Regions from separate parts of the Streptomyces sp. NPDC050842 genome, predicted to be linked through region 2. Evidence: riboswitches for the same ligand, from Rfam matches in the RefSeq annotation. Region 2 holds a riboswitch; the other holds the start of a gene.

Region 1 (7,673 bases), on a different contig from region 2:
TGTCGTATAAACTCCGCGGACGAGGCAGAGTGTTGGTGCCCGGTCATGGCCCCATGGCCCCTCTCTGGCCGCGCCGCCGACAGCGCCGTCGTACCTGCCCACGCATCACCGTGTCTCCTGAGTGAGAGGCGACCCACCATGCTCCGACCCTCTCCGGCCCCCGCGCCGGCCCTCCGCAGTGTTCTCGCGGCCCTCGGCTCACCGACCGCCGTCCGCGAGGCCCGAACTCCCGCCCTGCGGGCCGCGCAGGGACCACTGAGCCCCGAACTCCCGTTGCCCGTACACGTCCTCGGCGTCACGGGAGCACCTGGACGGTCGCCCCGCACCCGGCTCGTCGGCTGGCGGTTCCTGATCCGGAACGGGGAGCGGGCGATCGCCGCCGCGGACACCATGCTCACCCCGGACGGCTGGACCTTCTCGCACTTCTTCGAGGGGCCGTACGTCACCGCGACGGAACGGGCCCTGCTCCAGGCCGAGGCGCTGCCCACCCCGTACCAGCCCCGGCTGCTCTCCGTACCCGAGCTCTACATGCTGACGCTCTGGCTGCACGCCGAACCGGAGGCGGACGGCACGACCGACGCCCCGGCCGCGGCCGATCTCCTGGTGCCCCTGGCCCCCGCGCCGCCGGGGATCGCGGCCCACCGGCCCTACCAGGTCGCCGATCTTCTGCCCGTGCTCAGTACGCGTCTCGCGCCGCCGCCCCTCCTGGGCTCGGCGGCGCCCGCCTGATCCACCCCGCCTACGGCTCCCGCCCCGTGACCCGCCCGGGTCACGGGGCGCACTGCTGTCCGACGACCGCGCCCGAACGGCCTTACCGAACGCCGCTCCCGTACGGACTAGCCCGCTCGGACCACTCCGAACCACCCGAAGAGACGGTGCACTTGACCTGAACCGCCCCTGCGGGTGATGCGTCTTCCCCGGAGAGGACGAGCTGACGCGAAATACCTGCGGAAGACCGTCCATGGGGCAAGACTGGGACCGGAACCGAACCGACCGACGGGGGCGGCGATGAGCGCGAAGAGCCGCAGGACATCCACCACGACGCAGCGAAAGAACCCACCCATGTGCCAGCACCAGCCTGCCTGTCCCACCGCCGACTCCAACGACCGGGAGGCGGCCCGCCTGATGGCACACCATCCGGAACAGGGCTGGAGCCTGCTGTGCAACGGCGTCCTGCTCTTCGAGGACACCGGTGAACTGCTGCCGGACGGGCAGATCATCGCCCCGCACCGGCCACTGACGGCGGGACAGGTGACGACCGCCGCCTGAGCGCGCGGGGAGTACGTACGAGGAAGAGAAACGCCGAGGGCCGGCCCGGAGGAGATCCTCCGAACCGGCCCTCGGCTCATGCTCACCGACTCATGCTCAGGCGTCGTACTCGTCCATCGGCGGGCAGGAGCAGACCAGGTTCCGGTCGCCGAAGGCGCCGTCGATGCGGCGGACCGGCGGCCAGTACTTGTCGGCGGCCGAGACACCGGCCGGGAAGACCGCCTCGTCACGGGTGTACGGGTGGTTCCACTCGCCGCCCAGCGCGGCCGCGGTGTGCGGGGCGTTGTGCAGCGGGTTGTCGTCGGCGGGCCACGCGCCCGAGGCGACCTTCTCGATCTCCGCGCGGATCGCGATCATCGTGTCGCAGAAGCGGTCGAGCTCGGTGATGTCCTCGGACTCGGTGGGCTCGATCATCAGCGTGCCGGCCACCGGGAAGGACATCGTCGGCGCGTGGAAGCCGTAGTCGATCAGACGCTTGGCGATGTCGTCGACCGTGACGCCCGTCTCCTTCGAGAGCGGACGCAGGTCCACGATGCACTCGTGGGCGACCAGACCGGCCGGACCGGTGTAGAGCACCGGGAAGTGCGGCTCCAGGCGCTTGGCGATGTAGTTCGCCGCGAGCACGGCGACCTGCGTGGCGCGCTTGAGGCCCTCGCCGCCCATCAGACGCACGTACGACCAGGAGATCGGCAGGATGCCGGCGGAGCCCCACGGGGCCGCCGAGATCGGACCGACGCCGGTCTCCGGGCCCGCGGTGGGCTGGAGCGGGTGGTTCGGCAGGTACGGGGCGAGGTGCGCCCGCACACCGACCGGACCGACACCGGGGCCGCCGCCGCCGTGCGGAATGCAGAAGGTCTTGTGCAGATTGAGGTGCGAGACGTCGCCACCGAACTTGCCCGGCTTGGCGAGCCCGACGAGCGCGTTGAGGTTGGCACCGTCGACGTACACCTGACCGCCGGCGTCGTGGACCTCGGCGCAGATGTCGGCGACGTGCTCCTCGAAGACGCCGTGCGTGGACGGGTAGGTGATCATCAGCACGGACAGCTCGTCGCGGTACTGCTCGATCTTGGCGCGCAGGTCCGCGATGTCGACCTCGCCGTCGTCGGCGGTCTTGACGACGACGACCTTCATGCCGGCCATCACCGCGGAGGCGGCGTTGGTGCCGTGCGCGGAGGACGGGATGAGGCAGACGGTGCGCTGGAGGTCGCCGTTGGCGCGGTGGTAGGCGCGGACGGCCAGCAGACCGGCGAGCTCGCCCTGCGAACCGGCGTTGGGCTGGATCGACACCTTGTCGTATCCGGTGACCTCGGCGAGGCGCTCTTCCAGCTCGGTGATGAGCGTGACGTAGCCCTGTGCCTGGTCGATCGGGGCGAAGGGGTGGATCTGGCCGAACTCGGGCCAGGTCACCGGCTCCATCTCGGTCGTCGCGTTCAGCTTCATCGTGCAGGAGCCGAGCGGGATCATGCCGCGGTCGAGCGCGTAGTCGCGGTCGGCGAGCTTGCGCAGGTAGCGCAGCATCGACGTCTCGGAGCGGTGCGCGTGGAAGACCGGGTGGGTCAGGTACGCGTCGGAGCGCAGCAGCCCGGCGGGCAGCGTGTCCTCGGCGGCGGCGTCCAGGGCCTCGACGTCGCCGTCGACACCGAAGGCGCCCCAGACGGCGGTGAGCTGCTCGCGTCCGGTGGTCTCGTCACAGGAGATCGAGACGACATCGGCGTCGACGCGGTAGAGGTTCACTCCGGCGTCGCGGGCGGCGGCGACGACCTCGTCGGCCTTGCCGGGCACCCGGACGGTCAGGGTGTCGAAGTACGAACCGTGCACGACCTCGACGCCACCGGCGGTGAGACCCGCGGCGAGGATCGTGGCGTACCGGTGGGTCCGCTGCGCGATCCCCTTCAGTCCGTCCGGCCCGTGGTAGACGGCGTACATGCCGGCCATGACGGCGAGCAGCACCTGAGCCGTACAGATGTTGCTGGTGGCCTTCTCACGGCGGATGTGCTGCTCGCGGGTCTGCAGGGCGAGGCGGTACGCGCGGTTGCCGTCGGCGTCGACGGACACACCCACCAGACGACCGGGCAGGGAGCGGGCGTGCTTGTCCTGCACGGCCATGAAGCCGGCGTGGGGACCGCCGAAGCCCATGGGCACGCCGAAGCGCTGCGTCGTGCCGACGGCGATGTCCGCGCCCAGCTCGCCGGGCGAGGTGAGCAGGGTCAGCGCGAGCAGGTCGGCGGCGACGGTGACGACGGCACCGAGCTCGTGGGCGGCGTCGATCAGCGGCTTGATGTCGCGGACGGCACCGGAGGCACCCGGGTACTGGATCAGCACACCGAAGACACCACGCGCGGCGATCTCGGCGGGAATCCCGTCGCTGAGATCCGCGACGACGACCTCGACACCGGTCGGCTCGGCGCGGGTCTCGATGACGGCGATCGTCTGCGGCAGGGCGTCGGCGTCGATGAGGAAGACACCGTTCTTGACCTTGCCGACGCGCCGGGAGAGGGCCATGGCCTCGGCGGCGGCGGTGCCCTCGTCGAGGAGGGAGGCGCCCGAGGTGGGCAGACCGGTCAGGTCGGCGACCATGGTCTGGAAGTTGAGCAGCGCCTCCAGGCGCCCCTGCGAGATCTCGGGCTGGTACGGCGTGTACGCCGTGTACCAGGCCGGGTTCTCCATGACGTTCCGGAGAATGACCGGAGGCGTGAAGGTCCCGTAGTACCCGAGGCCGATCATCGGGGCGAGGACCTGGTTGCCGTCGGCGAGCGTGCGCAGCTCGGCCAGCACCTGGGCCTCCGTGCGCGCGGCCGGCAGGCCCAGCGCCTCGGCGTTCTTGATCACGTCCGGCACCGCGGCGGCGGTGAGCTCGTCGAGCGAGCCGTAACCGACCTGAGCGAGCATCTTGGCGCGCGCCTCGGCGTCGGGCCCGATGTGCCGCTGCTCGAACGGGATGCCCTGTTCGAGCTCGGAGAGCGGAATGCGGTTGGCGGTCATGTACGGAGGCCTCCTGGTCGTCACGACCTGCGAGGGGCACCACGGCGCGGGTACCCGGACGGCCTCCCCCTCTGTCATCTCAACCTGAGAGTTTCACCGGCACGCCTCGCGGCACGCCGGCTTTCACCGTCGGTGAGAGCGCATGCCGTGGACACCGCTCTGCTTTCCAGAGTGACCTCGTCCGCGCGGTACAGGGGCCTGAGAGATTCCGGGGAGGATTTGCTCCTTCGGCGCCCTCCGGAAGGTTTCTCCGGGGGACTCTCCCGCACAGGGTCGACAGCCACAGCCAGCCTACCAGCGAGGTTGCGGCTCCCATCGCTCAAGTGGCCGATATCCCAGATGTGCACTTTCGTAGGGGTGTAGAGCAGTTGCGACCAGTTGGAGGGACCGTGCAGACCGACATCGATCCGCGCAGCCTGATCGGCCGCAAGGCGTTCGACCGGAGCGGACACAAGATCGGAACCGTGGACGAGGTGTACCTGGACGACGCGACCGGCATCCCGGAATGGGCCGCGGTCCGCACCGGCCTGTTCAGCCGGGACGCCTTCGTCCCCCTGGAGCCGAGCGACCTCCTGGAAGACGGCCTCCACATCCCGTTCGAACGCGCACTCATCAAGGACGCCCCGGACTTCGGCGTAGGCCGCCACCTCTCCCCGGAACAGGAGCTCCAGCTCTACCGCCACTACAGCCTCACGCTCCCGCCCTCACCCCAGAACCCCCAGGACACGGACTTCGGCCGCCTGGCAGGCCAAGAGGGCCCCTGACCGAGGCACGCCCGCAGAAGACCCCACTCGGGTAGGCGCCCCACAGCCGCACCCGCACCTCCCCCCACCGCACCGCACCGCACGGGCGGCGAAGGCGGGAGCCCAAAGCCCGGCCGAAAGGCCGGGCGCCCCCCTACACCCCGCCCCCGACCACCGAGCCGTCACGCCCCCGCCCGACACTCCCCCCGCACCAAGGGCAACGGCTCGGAGGGCTCCAGGTCCGGATCGTCCACCGAGAACGTCCGCACCCGCCCCGGCGCCGACCACGGCTCCTCGAACCGCACCGTGACCCGCCCGACCCCGCTCCCCTGCACCCACCCTGCCCCGTGCACGGCGTGCCGTACGTCGTGCCCGGGCGCCCACCGCCGCTCGACGGCGACAGCCCCGGCAGACCCAGCCTCATGAGCCGCACCGCCTGCGTCGGCACCGGAACCGGCCCCCGCCGACCCCACCGCCTCCGACTCCGCCGCCGCCACCGCGACCGCCGCCCGCTCCTCCTCGGCCTGAGCGAAGAGATCCTCCTGCGTGTAGTCCGCGAGGCCGCTCACGCCCACCCCGAGCAGCCGCACGCCCCCGGTCGTGTCGACCGCCTCCAGGAGCCGCCCTGCGGCCTCCCGGACGACCACGGGGTCGTCCGTCGGCCCCCGCAGCGTCTCGGACCGGGTCAGCGTCGAGAAGTCGTACCGCCGCACCTTGAGGACGATGGTCCGCCCCGAGTGCCCCGAGGCCCGCAGCCGCCCCACGCACCGCTCGGCGAGCCGCTCCACCTCGGTCCTGATCCGCACGCGGTCGTGCAGGTCGACGTCGAAGGTGTCCTCGACCGACACCGATTTGGCGTCCCGCTCGGCCACCACGGCCCGATCGTCGTACCCCTGGGCCATCCGGTACAGCGAGGCCCCGTGCGCCCGCCCCAGCAGCCGTACGAGCTCGTCCTCGCCCGCCTCGGCCAGGTCGGAGACCGTGGTCATCCCGGCGCGCCGCAGATGCTCCCCGGTCGCGGGCCCGACGCCGGGCAGGATCCGCACGGACCGGGGCCCGAGCAGCTCCCTCTCGGTCCCCGGCTCGATGAGGACGAGCCCGTCCGGCTTGGCCTCCTCCGAGGCGATCTTCGCGATCATCTTCGACCCCGCGAGCCCCACCGACCCCGTCAGCCCCGTCGTCGCCAGGATGTCGGCCCGCAGCCGCTCGCCGACGACCCGCGCGCCGGCGCTGTCGTCGGCGAGGCCCCCGGCCTCCAGGTCCACGAAGGCCTCGTCGAGGCTGAGCGGCTCCACGAGCGGCGAGAGGCGCCCGAGGAGCTCCATGACCTGCTCACTGATCGACCGGTAGAAGGCGAAGCGCGGGACGAGATACGCGGCGTTCGGCGCGAGCCGCCGCGCCTGGCCCATCGGCATGGCCGAGTGCACCCCGAAACGGCGTGCCTCGTACGAGGCGGTGGCGACCACTCCGCGCGGCCCGAGACCCCCGACGACCACGGGTTTTCCGCGCAGGCTGGGCTTCGCCGCCTGCTCGGCGGCGGCGAAGAACGCATCCATGTCGAGATGCAGGATCGTCGGCGCGGCTCTCACACTTCCGATGCTGCCCCATGCCACTGACAACGGGGCGGCAACCACCCGGCACCACCACCCCCGAAAGCGCCGCAGAGACGCCCCCTGGCAGAGGGCTCAGACCGCCTTGTCGCGCCGCCGCCGGGCGAGCTCGTCACCCGGGTTGTGCCCGACGAGCGTCTCGCCCGTGTCGACCCGCTCCCCGTGCAGCTGCGAGAGTGCGGCCTCCACGTCCCGCCAGACGACCCCGACGGCGATCCCGAAGACGCCCTGACCGCCCTGGAGCAGGTCGACGACCTCGTCGGGAGAGGAGCACTCGTAGACCGTGGCCCCGTCGCTCATGAGCGTCATCCGCTCCAGATCGCGGAAGCCCCGGGCGCGCAGGTGCTGCACCGCCGCCCGGATGTTCTGCAGGGCCACCCCGGTGTCGAGGAAGCGCTTGACGATCTTCAGGACGACGACGTCGCGGAAGCTGTAGAGCCGCTGGGTCCCCGACCCGTACGCGGGCCGCACGCTCGGCTCCACGAGTCCGGTGCGCGCCCAGTAGTCCAGCTGCCGATAGGTGATGCCGGCGGCCGCGCAGGCCGTGGGGCCGCGGTAGCCGACCACGTCACCCGCCGGGCCCGTACTCTCGTCCGCCCCGAAGTCGCCCACACTGCCGTGAAGCGGATACGGACCGGACTCCCCGGACACGCGTCCGAGCGAGCTCCCTGCCGTACCGTCCGCGCTGCTCATCACGCCGACCCTCCGTCCTTGACCTGCCCACACGAAGGTAGGCAGTCACTCGGGGTGCGTCAACGATCGCCACACTCGGCACGCCGAGTGATAATCACCCTGAGAGTGGTTTGCCGTGTCTCTCCCCGGGGAAAGGCTACTCGAATGCTCTGACGGCACCCCGCGAACGGCCCGCACGACCGGCCTCGCAAGCGGCCTCCGGCCGCACGTCTCACTGACTGTTGGTCCCGAAGTCCTCCGGTGAGATCTGGTCGAGAAACTCGCGGAACTTCTCCACCTCGTCCTCCTGCTCGTCCGGAATCGCGATACCGGCGTCGTCCAGCACACCGTCACTGCCGTAGATCGGCGTTCCGGTCCGCAGGGCCAGTGCTATCGC
Region 2 (7,673 bases):
ATGTTCACCGCGAGACCGCCGCGCGCGGTCTCCTTGTACTTGACGCTCATGTCCGCGCCCGTCTCCTTCATGGTCTTGATGACCTTGTCGAGGGAGACCAGGTGGCTGCCGTCGCCGCGCATGGCCATCTTCGCGGCCGTGACCGCCTTGACCGCCGCCATGCCGTTCCGCTCGATGCACGGGATCTGCACGAGGCCGCCGACCGGGTCGCAGGTCAGGCCCAGGTTGTGCTCCATGCCGATCTCGGCCGCGTTCTCCACCTGCTCGGGGGTGCCGCCGAGGACCTCGGCGAGCGCGCCGGCCGCCATCGAGCAGGCCGAGCCGACCTCGCCCTGGCAGCCGACCTCGGCGCCGGAGATGGAGGCGTTCTCCTTGAAGAGCATGCCGACCGCGCCGGCCGCCAGCATGAAGCGGACGATGCCGTCCTCATCCGCGCCGGGCACGAAGTTCATGTAGTAGTGCAGGACCGCGGGGATGATGCCGGCCGCGCCGTTCGTCGGGGCGGTGACCACCCGGCCGCCCGCCGCGTTCTCCTCGTTCACGGCCATCGCGTAGAGGGTGATCCACTCCATCGCGAGCGCCGCCGGGTCGCCCTCGGAGCGCAGCTTGCGGGCCGTGTTCGCGGCGCGGCGGCGCACCTTCAGGCCGCCGGGCAGGATGCCCTCGCGGGACATGCCGCGCGAGACGCACGCCTGCATGACCCGCCAGATCTCCAGGAGACCCGCGCGGATCTCCTCCTCGGTGCGCCAGGCCTTCTCGTTCTCCAGCATCATCGAGGAGATGGAGAGGCCGGTCTCCTTGGCGAGCCGCAGCAGCTCGTCACCGGTGCGGAAGGGGTACTTCAGGACGGTGTCGTCCGGGACGATCGGGTTCTCGCCCGCGACGGCGTCCTCGTCGACGACGAAGCCGCCGCCGACCGAGTAGTACGTCTTCTCCAGGACGAGCGCGCCCTCGGCGTCGTACGCGAAGATCGTCATCCCGTTGGCGTGGTACGGGAGCGCCTTGCGGCGGTGCAGGATCAGGTCGGCGTCGAAGTCGAAGGGGATCTCGTGCGCGCCGAGGAGGTTGATCCGGCCGCTCGACTTGATCCGCTCGACCTCGTCGTCCGCGGTCTCGACGTTCACCGTGCGGGGCGAGCTGCCCTCCAGGCCGAGGAGCACCGCCTTGGGGGTGCCGTGGCCGTGGCCGGTCGCGCCCAGCGAGCCGTACAGCTCCGCCCGTATGGCCGCCGTGTGGGCGAGCAGGCCCTCGTTCTTGAGCCGGCGGGCGAACATCCGGGCCGCGCGCATCGGGCCCACCGTGTGGGAGCTCGACGGGCCGATGCCGATCGAGAACAGGTCGAAGACCGAGATGGCCACGGAGGGACTCCTTGTGGGGGCTAGACGCCGTTGTCTGCCGGGGTGGTGCAGAACGGAGCAGGAAGATCGAAACGGGGCACGACACGGGGTGGGGCACCGCGCTCACCCTTCAGTGTGCGCGATGCCCCAAACCTTCGTACGAACAAAAGGGTACGAAATTACTTCAGGCCGGGGTACAGCGGGTGCTTGTCGGCCAGCGCGGTCACCCGGGCCTTGAGGGCCTCGGCCTTCTCGCCGTCGAAGCCCGGCTTCAGGGTCTCCGCGATGATGTCGGCGACCTCGGTGAAGTCCTCGGTCCCGAAGCCGCGGGTCGCGAGCGCCGGCGTGCCGATGCGCAGACCCGAGGTGACCATCGGCGGCCGCGGGTCGTTCGGAACGGCGTTCCGGTTGACCGTGATGCCGACCTCGTGGAGACGGTCCTCGGCCTGCTGGCCGTCGAGCTCGGAGTTCCGCAGGTCGACGAGGACCAGGTGCACGTCCGTACCGCCGGACAGGACCGAGACACCGTGCGCGGTGACGTCGTCCTGGACCAGGCGCTCGGCGAGGATGCGGGCGCCGTCCAGGGTGCGCTGCTGGCGCTCCTTGAAGTCCTCCGAGGCCGCGACCTTGAAGGAGACGGCCTTGGCCGCGATCACGTGCTCCAGCGGGCCGCCCTGGAAACCGGGGAAGACCGAGGAGTTCAGCTTCTTCGCGAACGCCTTCTTCGCGAGGATGATGCCGCCGCGGGGGCCGCCGAGCGTCTTGTGCGTGGTGGAGGTCACCACGTCCGCGTACGGGACCGGGTTCGGGTGCAGACCGGCCGCGACCAGGCCCGCGAAGTGGGCCATGTCCACCCACAGGAACGCCTCGACCTCGTCGGCGATCCGGCGGAACTCCGCGAAGTCCAGCTGACGCGGGTAGGCGGACCAGCCCGCGATGATGACCTTCGGGCGGTGCTCCTTGGCGAGGCGCTCGACCTCGGCCATGTCGACCAGACCGGCCTCGTCCACGTGGTACGCGACCACGTTGAACTGCTTGCCGGAGAAGTTCAGGCGCATGCCGTGGGTGAGGTGGCCGCCGTGCGCCAGGTCCAGACCCAGGATCGTGTCGCCGGGCTGGGCGATCGCGAAGAGGGCGGCCTGGTTCGCGGAGGCGCCGGAGTGCGGCTGGACGTTGGCGTACTCGGCGCCGAACAGGTCCTTGACCCGGTCGATCGCGATCTGCTCGGCCACGTCGACGTGCTCGCAGCCGCCGTAGTAGCGGCGGCCCGGGTAGCCCTCGGCGTACTTGTTGGTGAGGACGGAGCCCTGGGCCTCCATGACCGCGACCGGAGCGAAGTTCTCCGAGGCGATCATCTCGAGGGTGGACTGCTGACGAAGGAGCTCGGCGTCGACGGCGGCGGCGACGTCGGGGTCCAGCTCGTGGAGGGGAGTGTTCAGAAGCGACATGAATCGATCCCTAGGGGTCTCGGGCCCGGTCTCAGCCGGCGGAGAACGCGGTGTACTCGTCGGCGGAGAGCAGCTCGTCCGGCTCGCCCGCGACACGTACCTTGAACAGCCAGCCACCCTCGAACGGAGCCGTGTTCACCAGCGACGGGTCGTCCACCACGTCCTGGTTGGCGGCGACGACCTCACCCGAGACGGGGGAGTACAGGTCGCTCACGGACTTCGTCGACTCCAGCTCGCCACACGTCTCGCCCGCGGCGACGGTCGAGCCGACCTCGGGGAGCTGGGCGAAGACGACGTCACCGAGCGCGTTGGCCGCGAACTCCGTGATGCCGACCGTCGCGACGCCGTCCTCGGCGGCCGACAGCCACTCGTGCTCCTTGGTGTAGCGCAGCTGCTGGGGGTTGCTCATGACCTGATTCTCCTGGATCGGGGGAGTACTGATGAACGTGGGTCTCGCGGGATGAGACCCGGGGTGAGACGACTGCGTCACTCAGGACGCGTGCCGCGCTACTTCTGGCGCTTGTAGAACGGCAGCGCCACGACCTCGTACGGCTCGTGGGTGCCGCGGATGTCCACACCTACACCCTCGGTGCCGGGCGCGGCGTGCGCCGCGTCCACGTAGGCGATCGCGATCGGCTTCCCGAGCGTCGGGGACGGGGCGCCCGAGGTCACCTCGCCGATCACCACGCCGTCCTTGACGACGGAGAACCCGGCGCGCGGGACCCGGCGGCCCTCGGCGATCAGGCCGACGAGCTTGCGCGGCGGGGCGGTCTCGGCGCGCTCGGCGGCCTTCTCGAGCGCCTCACGGCCGACGAAGCGGCCGTCGTTGGTCGTCTTCTCGAACTTGACGACCCGGCCGAGACCGGCGTCGAAGGGGGTGAGGGCGGTCGTCAGCTCGTGGCCGTACAGCGGCATGCCCGCCTCCAGGCGGAGCGTGTCGCGGCAGGACAGGCCGCAGGGGATGAGGCCGACCGGGGTACCCGCCTCGGTCAGCGCCTTCCACACGCCCTCGGCGTGCTCGGGCTTCAGGAACAGCTCGAAGCCGTCCTCGCCGGTGTAGCCGGTACGGGCGATCAGCGCGGGGACGCCCGCGACCGTGCCGGGCAGACCGGCGTAGTACTTCAGCCCGTCCAGGTCGGCGTCGGTGATCGACTTCAGGATGCCGGGGGACTCCGGGCCCTGGACCGCGATCAGGGCGTACGCGTCACGGTCGTCGCGGACGTCGGCGTCGAACCCGGCGGCGCGCTCGGTCAGCGCGTCCAGGACGATCTGCGCGTTCGAGGCGTTCGCGACGACCATGTAGTGAGGAGAACCGGCCTCGGTCTCGCCGAGGCGGTAGACGATCAGGTCGTCGAGGATGCCGCCGTCCTCCTGGCAGATCATCGTGTAGCGGGCGCGGCCCACGCCCACCGTGGAGATGTTGCCGACGAGGGCGTGGTCGAGGAGCTCGACGGCCTGCGGCCCGGTGACGGTGATCTCGCCCATGTGGGAGAGGTCGAAGAGGCCCGCCTTGGTCCGGACGGCGATGTGCTCGTCCCGCTCGCTGGCGTAGCGCAGCGGCATGTCCCAGCCCGCGAAGTCGGTCATGGTCGCGCCCAGCGAACGATGCAGCGCATCGAGGGCGGTCAGACGGGGGGCAGTGCTCATGGGGTGGCTCCCGGATCCCAAGGGCGGTTCGGTGACGAAACACATGACGGGCGAGGACGTCCTCCCCATCTGTCATGGAACCTGAGAGGTTCACCGAGAGCATCTCGTCACACGAGAGGTCGGCTTGCACCTTGGGTGGGGACACGGCGAGGTGTCCCGCTTTTCAGATCTGCCTCATCCACGCGGTACGGGGCCTGAGAGATTCAAGGGAGGGTCTTGCTCCTTCGGCGTCCGGACGCCGAGGCGTTCCGGAACTCTCCCGCGCGGATTCGAGCGGCCGGTATGAGGTTGTATGGCGACTGAGCGCGCCTGGCGCGCACATCATTGCACGCGTGCTCCGCGTGGCACATCACTTGTATCTCATTACCGCTTCTTTACACTTTGTGGGCAAGGGTCTCCTGAGGCCCGGCAGGGGGAGCAACGATGAGGATCCAGCACACCGGCGCATACGGGACCAGTACCGGCATACCGTCCCAGCGTGCCCGGGCCCGGACCAGGGCCAGAACCGGCCGCCGAGGCCGGATCCTGCGGGACCTGCGCGAGCGCGGCGGCCGGGGCCCCCGCGCCCTCACCTTCGCCGCCGGCGACCTCGTCGTCGTCTCCGGGCTGCCCGGCAGCGGCAAGTCCACCCTCATGAGGCGCGCCGCCGACGGCCGGGGCATCGACTCCCAGGACGTCCGCGAGCGCTGGGAGGCCCGCATGCCGCGCCTCCTGCCGTACGCGGTCTACCGCCCCCTGGTCCGGCTCGCGCACTACGCCGGACTGCGCCGCGCCCTGCGCTCCGGCGCGAGCGTCGTCGTGCACGACTGCGGCACCCAGTCCTGGGTGCGCGGCTGGCTCGCCCGTGAGGCGCGGCGCCGCGGCGGCGCCCTGCACCTGGTGCTGCTCGACGTCGGCCCGGACATCGCGCGCGACGGCCAGCGCGCCCGGGGCCGCGGTGTCTCCGCGTACGCCTTCGCCCGGCACCGGCGGGCCGTCGGCCGACTCCTGAGGGCCGCCGAGTCCGGCGCCCTGCCGCACGGCTGCGCGTCCGCGACGCTCCTCGACCGGGACGCCGCGGACACCCTGCGGAGGATCGGCTTCCGCGACGCGGCCTGAGGGTGCCCCCGACGCGGCCCGAGGGCCGTCCCTCTTGCTCGTACCCCCTGCTTTTGGCCACGGCGGCGCCAGGGCGGCGTTAGGGTGCTGCGGGGCGGCGCGGGAGGGTGCGCCCGCGCGAGAACAGGGGAAGAGGGACCGTGGACGTGACGTGGCCGGGCAATGAGCTCGAAGAGGTGCTGGTCGCCTCGCTCGGCAACCCCGGCGCAGGGGGCCGACTGGTCGAGGTGCTGGGCCGCAGCCCGGTCTGGATCCCGCTGCCCAACGGCGGCGGCCCCGACAGCCCCGATCTGGATCTCGCCACGATGGAGATCGACGGCGCGGCCTTCGTCCCCGTCTTCAGCTCCGAGCAGCAGTTCGTCGCCTGTGTCGGCACGCACATGTCCTACACCGTCGCCCCCGCCCGCGACTTCGCCCGCGGCCTGCCCCCGCAGCTGGGCATCGCCGTGAACCCCGGCGGCACCGTCGGCGTCCCGCTGCCCCCGCCCGCCGTCGCGGAGCTCTGCCGGACCGGCCGCACCCCGCTCGACGGCCCGGCCACCGGCGGCCGCGTCCGGCTCTTCGAGCCCGACTGGCAGGACGACCCCGTCGACTTCCTCGCCGCCGCCTCCGCCGAGTTCGAGGCCACGGGCGTCGTCGCCACCGCCCGCCGCGCCCTCGCGAGCGTCGAGGGCACCGAACCCGCCCTCTTCATCGGCGTCCAGCTCGCCGCCTGGGACGGCGTCGACCGCAACGCCCCCCTGGACGCCCTCGGCCGCGCCCTCGGCCGCGTCGAGGTCGCCTGGCCGGTCAACCTCATCCTGCTCGACATGGCGCAGGACCCGGTCGGCGACTGGATGCTGGAGCGGGTACGCCCCTTCTACCAGCGCGCCGCCGGGTGAGCGGCACCCTGTTTAAGCTGAACTGAATCGGTAGCCGGACAGACGACGTCCGGGCGGACGTGGTGAACGGAAGAGGGGCGGGACCCAGGGTGAGCGCGTCAGGCACCGCTGCGACCGGTCAGGTCGAGCACATGCTGCGCCAGGTGGCACCCGGACGCTACGACGCGTACGAGCGGCTGCTGCACGCCCTGGCCGACGGCGAGGTCTGGATGCTGCTCTGGCAGGGCTCGGCCGGCTCGTCCGACGCCCAGTACGGGAACATGGAGGTCGACGGCTTCGGCTACGCGCCCTGCGTGACCTCCGCGCAGGAGCTCGCCGCCTCCGGCTGGAACCGCGCGCACGAGCTCGTCACCGGCCGCGAGATGGCCCGCGCCCTCTACCCCGACCGCTGGGGCATCTGGCTGAATCCGCACGCCCCCGGCGGCGGTGTCGGCATCCCGTGGGCCGACCTGCGCCGTATCGCCACCGGCCTCGACCGGATGCCCGCCGGGCCGCTGCGCGTCAGCGAACCCGCCCTGGAGATCCCGCAGTTCTACGCCCTGCTCACCCAGAACGCGCACCGCACGCCGGCCGTCCGGTCGCTGCGCCGCGGCTGGGTGCAGCCCGCGCTCGGCTCCCCGTACCTCGCCGTCGGGCTGGATCTGTACGACACCTCCGCGGCCGCCGTCGACTCCGTCCGCGCGATGATGCGCCAGTCGATCTCCGCCGTGCCCGACGGGCTGCCCGTCTCGACGGTCGCTCTCTCCGACGCGTACGACCCGGTGGCCCTCTGGCTGAGTGCCCACGCGCGGCCCTTCTACGACCGTGAGGCGCACGCCGGACGCGGATCCGCCGCCGTGCCGGGATACGGCTACCCGCCGCCTGCCCCGTCCGGATACTGAGACGTCACTCTTCTCCCCTCGCACCCCACCGGCCTCCGGAGTCCTCTCCGGAGGCCGTTGTTCGCCCCAATACCGCACCTCGAACGCCCAGTTGTGTGACATGTCCGATTACGGTGAAGAGGACCCGAGATGGTCCGCTCAGGTGATCGCGACGTCCGGATAACGGAAGTCGCAGCACCGCATCACGTTTGAGCAAACATTCCCCGTCAGGGCTGGCGGGTGATCACAAGCGCATTGAAGACTCCCCGGAACACCGGGCGTTCGGCTCCCTTCGAATCGAAGCCCTGCAGGTTGTTCCACCGAGCCGCTACCCGCGGCAGGGCAAGGGCCGGCTACCGGCGGCCGAGAGGGGTCCTCACCACGATGACGGCACCACTGCAC

The links. Region 2 has a riboswitch for glycine ahead of gcvT (glycine cleavage system aminomethyltransferase GcvT). Riboswitches for the same ligand answer to the same signal wherever they lie in the genome.
Region 1: linked by a shared signal. The riboswitch ahead of gcvP (aminomethyl-transferring glycine dehydrogenase) and the one ahead of gcvT (glycine cleavage system aminomethyltransferase GcvT) in region 2 are both predicted to bind glycine.

The regions. Positions count from the first base shown of each region.
Region 1 is NZ_JBITGA010000001.1:8,182-15,854, reverse strand. It holds gene ACIBG6_RS00075 (hypothetical protein) at 139-729, shown strand; gene ACIBG6_RS00070 (DUF5999 family protein) at 1,063-1,269, shown strand; gene gcvP (aminomethyl-transferring glycine dehydrogenase) at 1,366-4,251, opposite strand; glycine riboswitch at 4,428-4,527, opposite strand; gene ACIBG6_RS00060 (PRC-barrel domain-containing protein) at 4,641-5,015, shown strand; gene ACIBG6_RS00055 (DNA polymerase IV) at 5,177-6,583, opposite strand; gene ACIBG6_RS00050 (MerR family transcriptional regulator) at 6,680-7,297, opposite strand; gene ACIBG6_RS00045 (bifunctional nuclease family protein) at 7,509-7,673, opposite strand, start outside.
Region 2 is NZ_JBITGA010000004.1:281,672-289,344, reverse strand. It holds gene ACIBG6_RS14400 (L-serine ammonia-lyase) at 1-1,358, opposite strand, end outside; gene glyA (serine hydroxymethyltransferase) at 1,517-2,785, opposite strand; gene gcvH (glycine cleavage system protein GcvH) at 2,817-3,194, opposite strand; gene gcvT (glycine cleavage system aminomethyltransferase GcvT) at 3,293-4,432, opposite strand; glycine riboswitch at 4,606-4,704, opposite strand; gene ACIBG6_RS14380 (AAA family ATPase) at 4,856-5,530, shown strand; gene ACIBG6_RS14375 (enhanced serine sensitivity protein SseB) at 5,671-6,411, shown strand; gene ACIBG6_RS14370 (enhanced serine sensitivity protein SseB C-terminal domain-containing protein) at 6,501-7,292, shown strand; gene ACIBG6_RS14365 (ABC transporter permease) at 7,656-7,673, shown strand, end outside.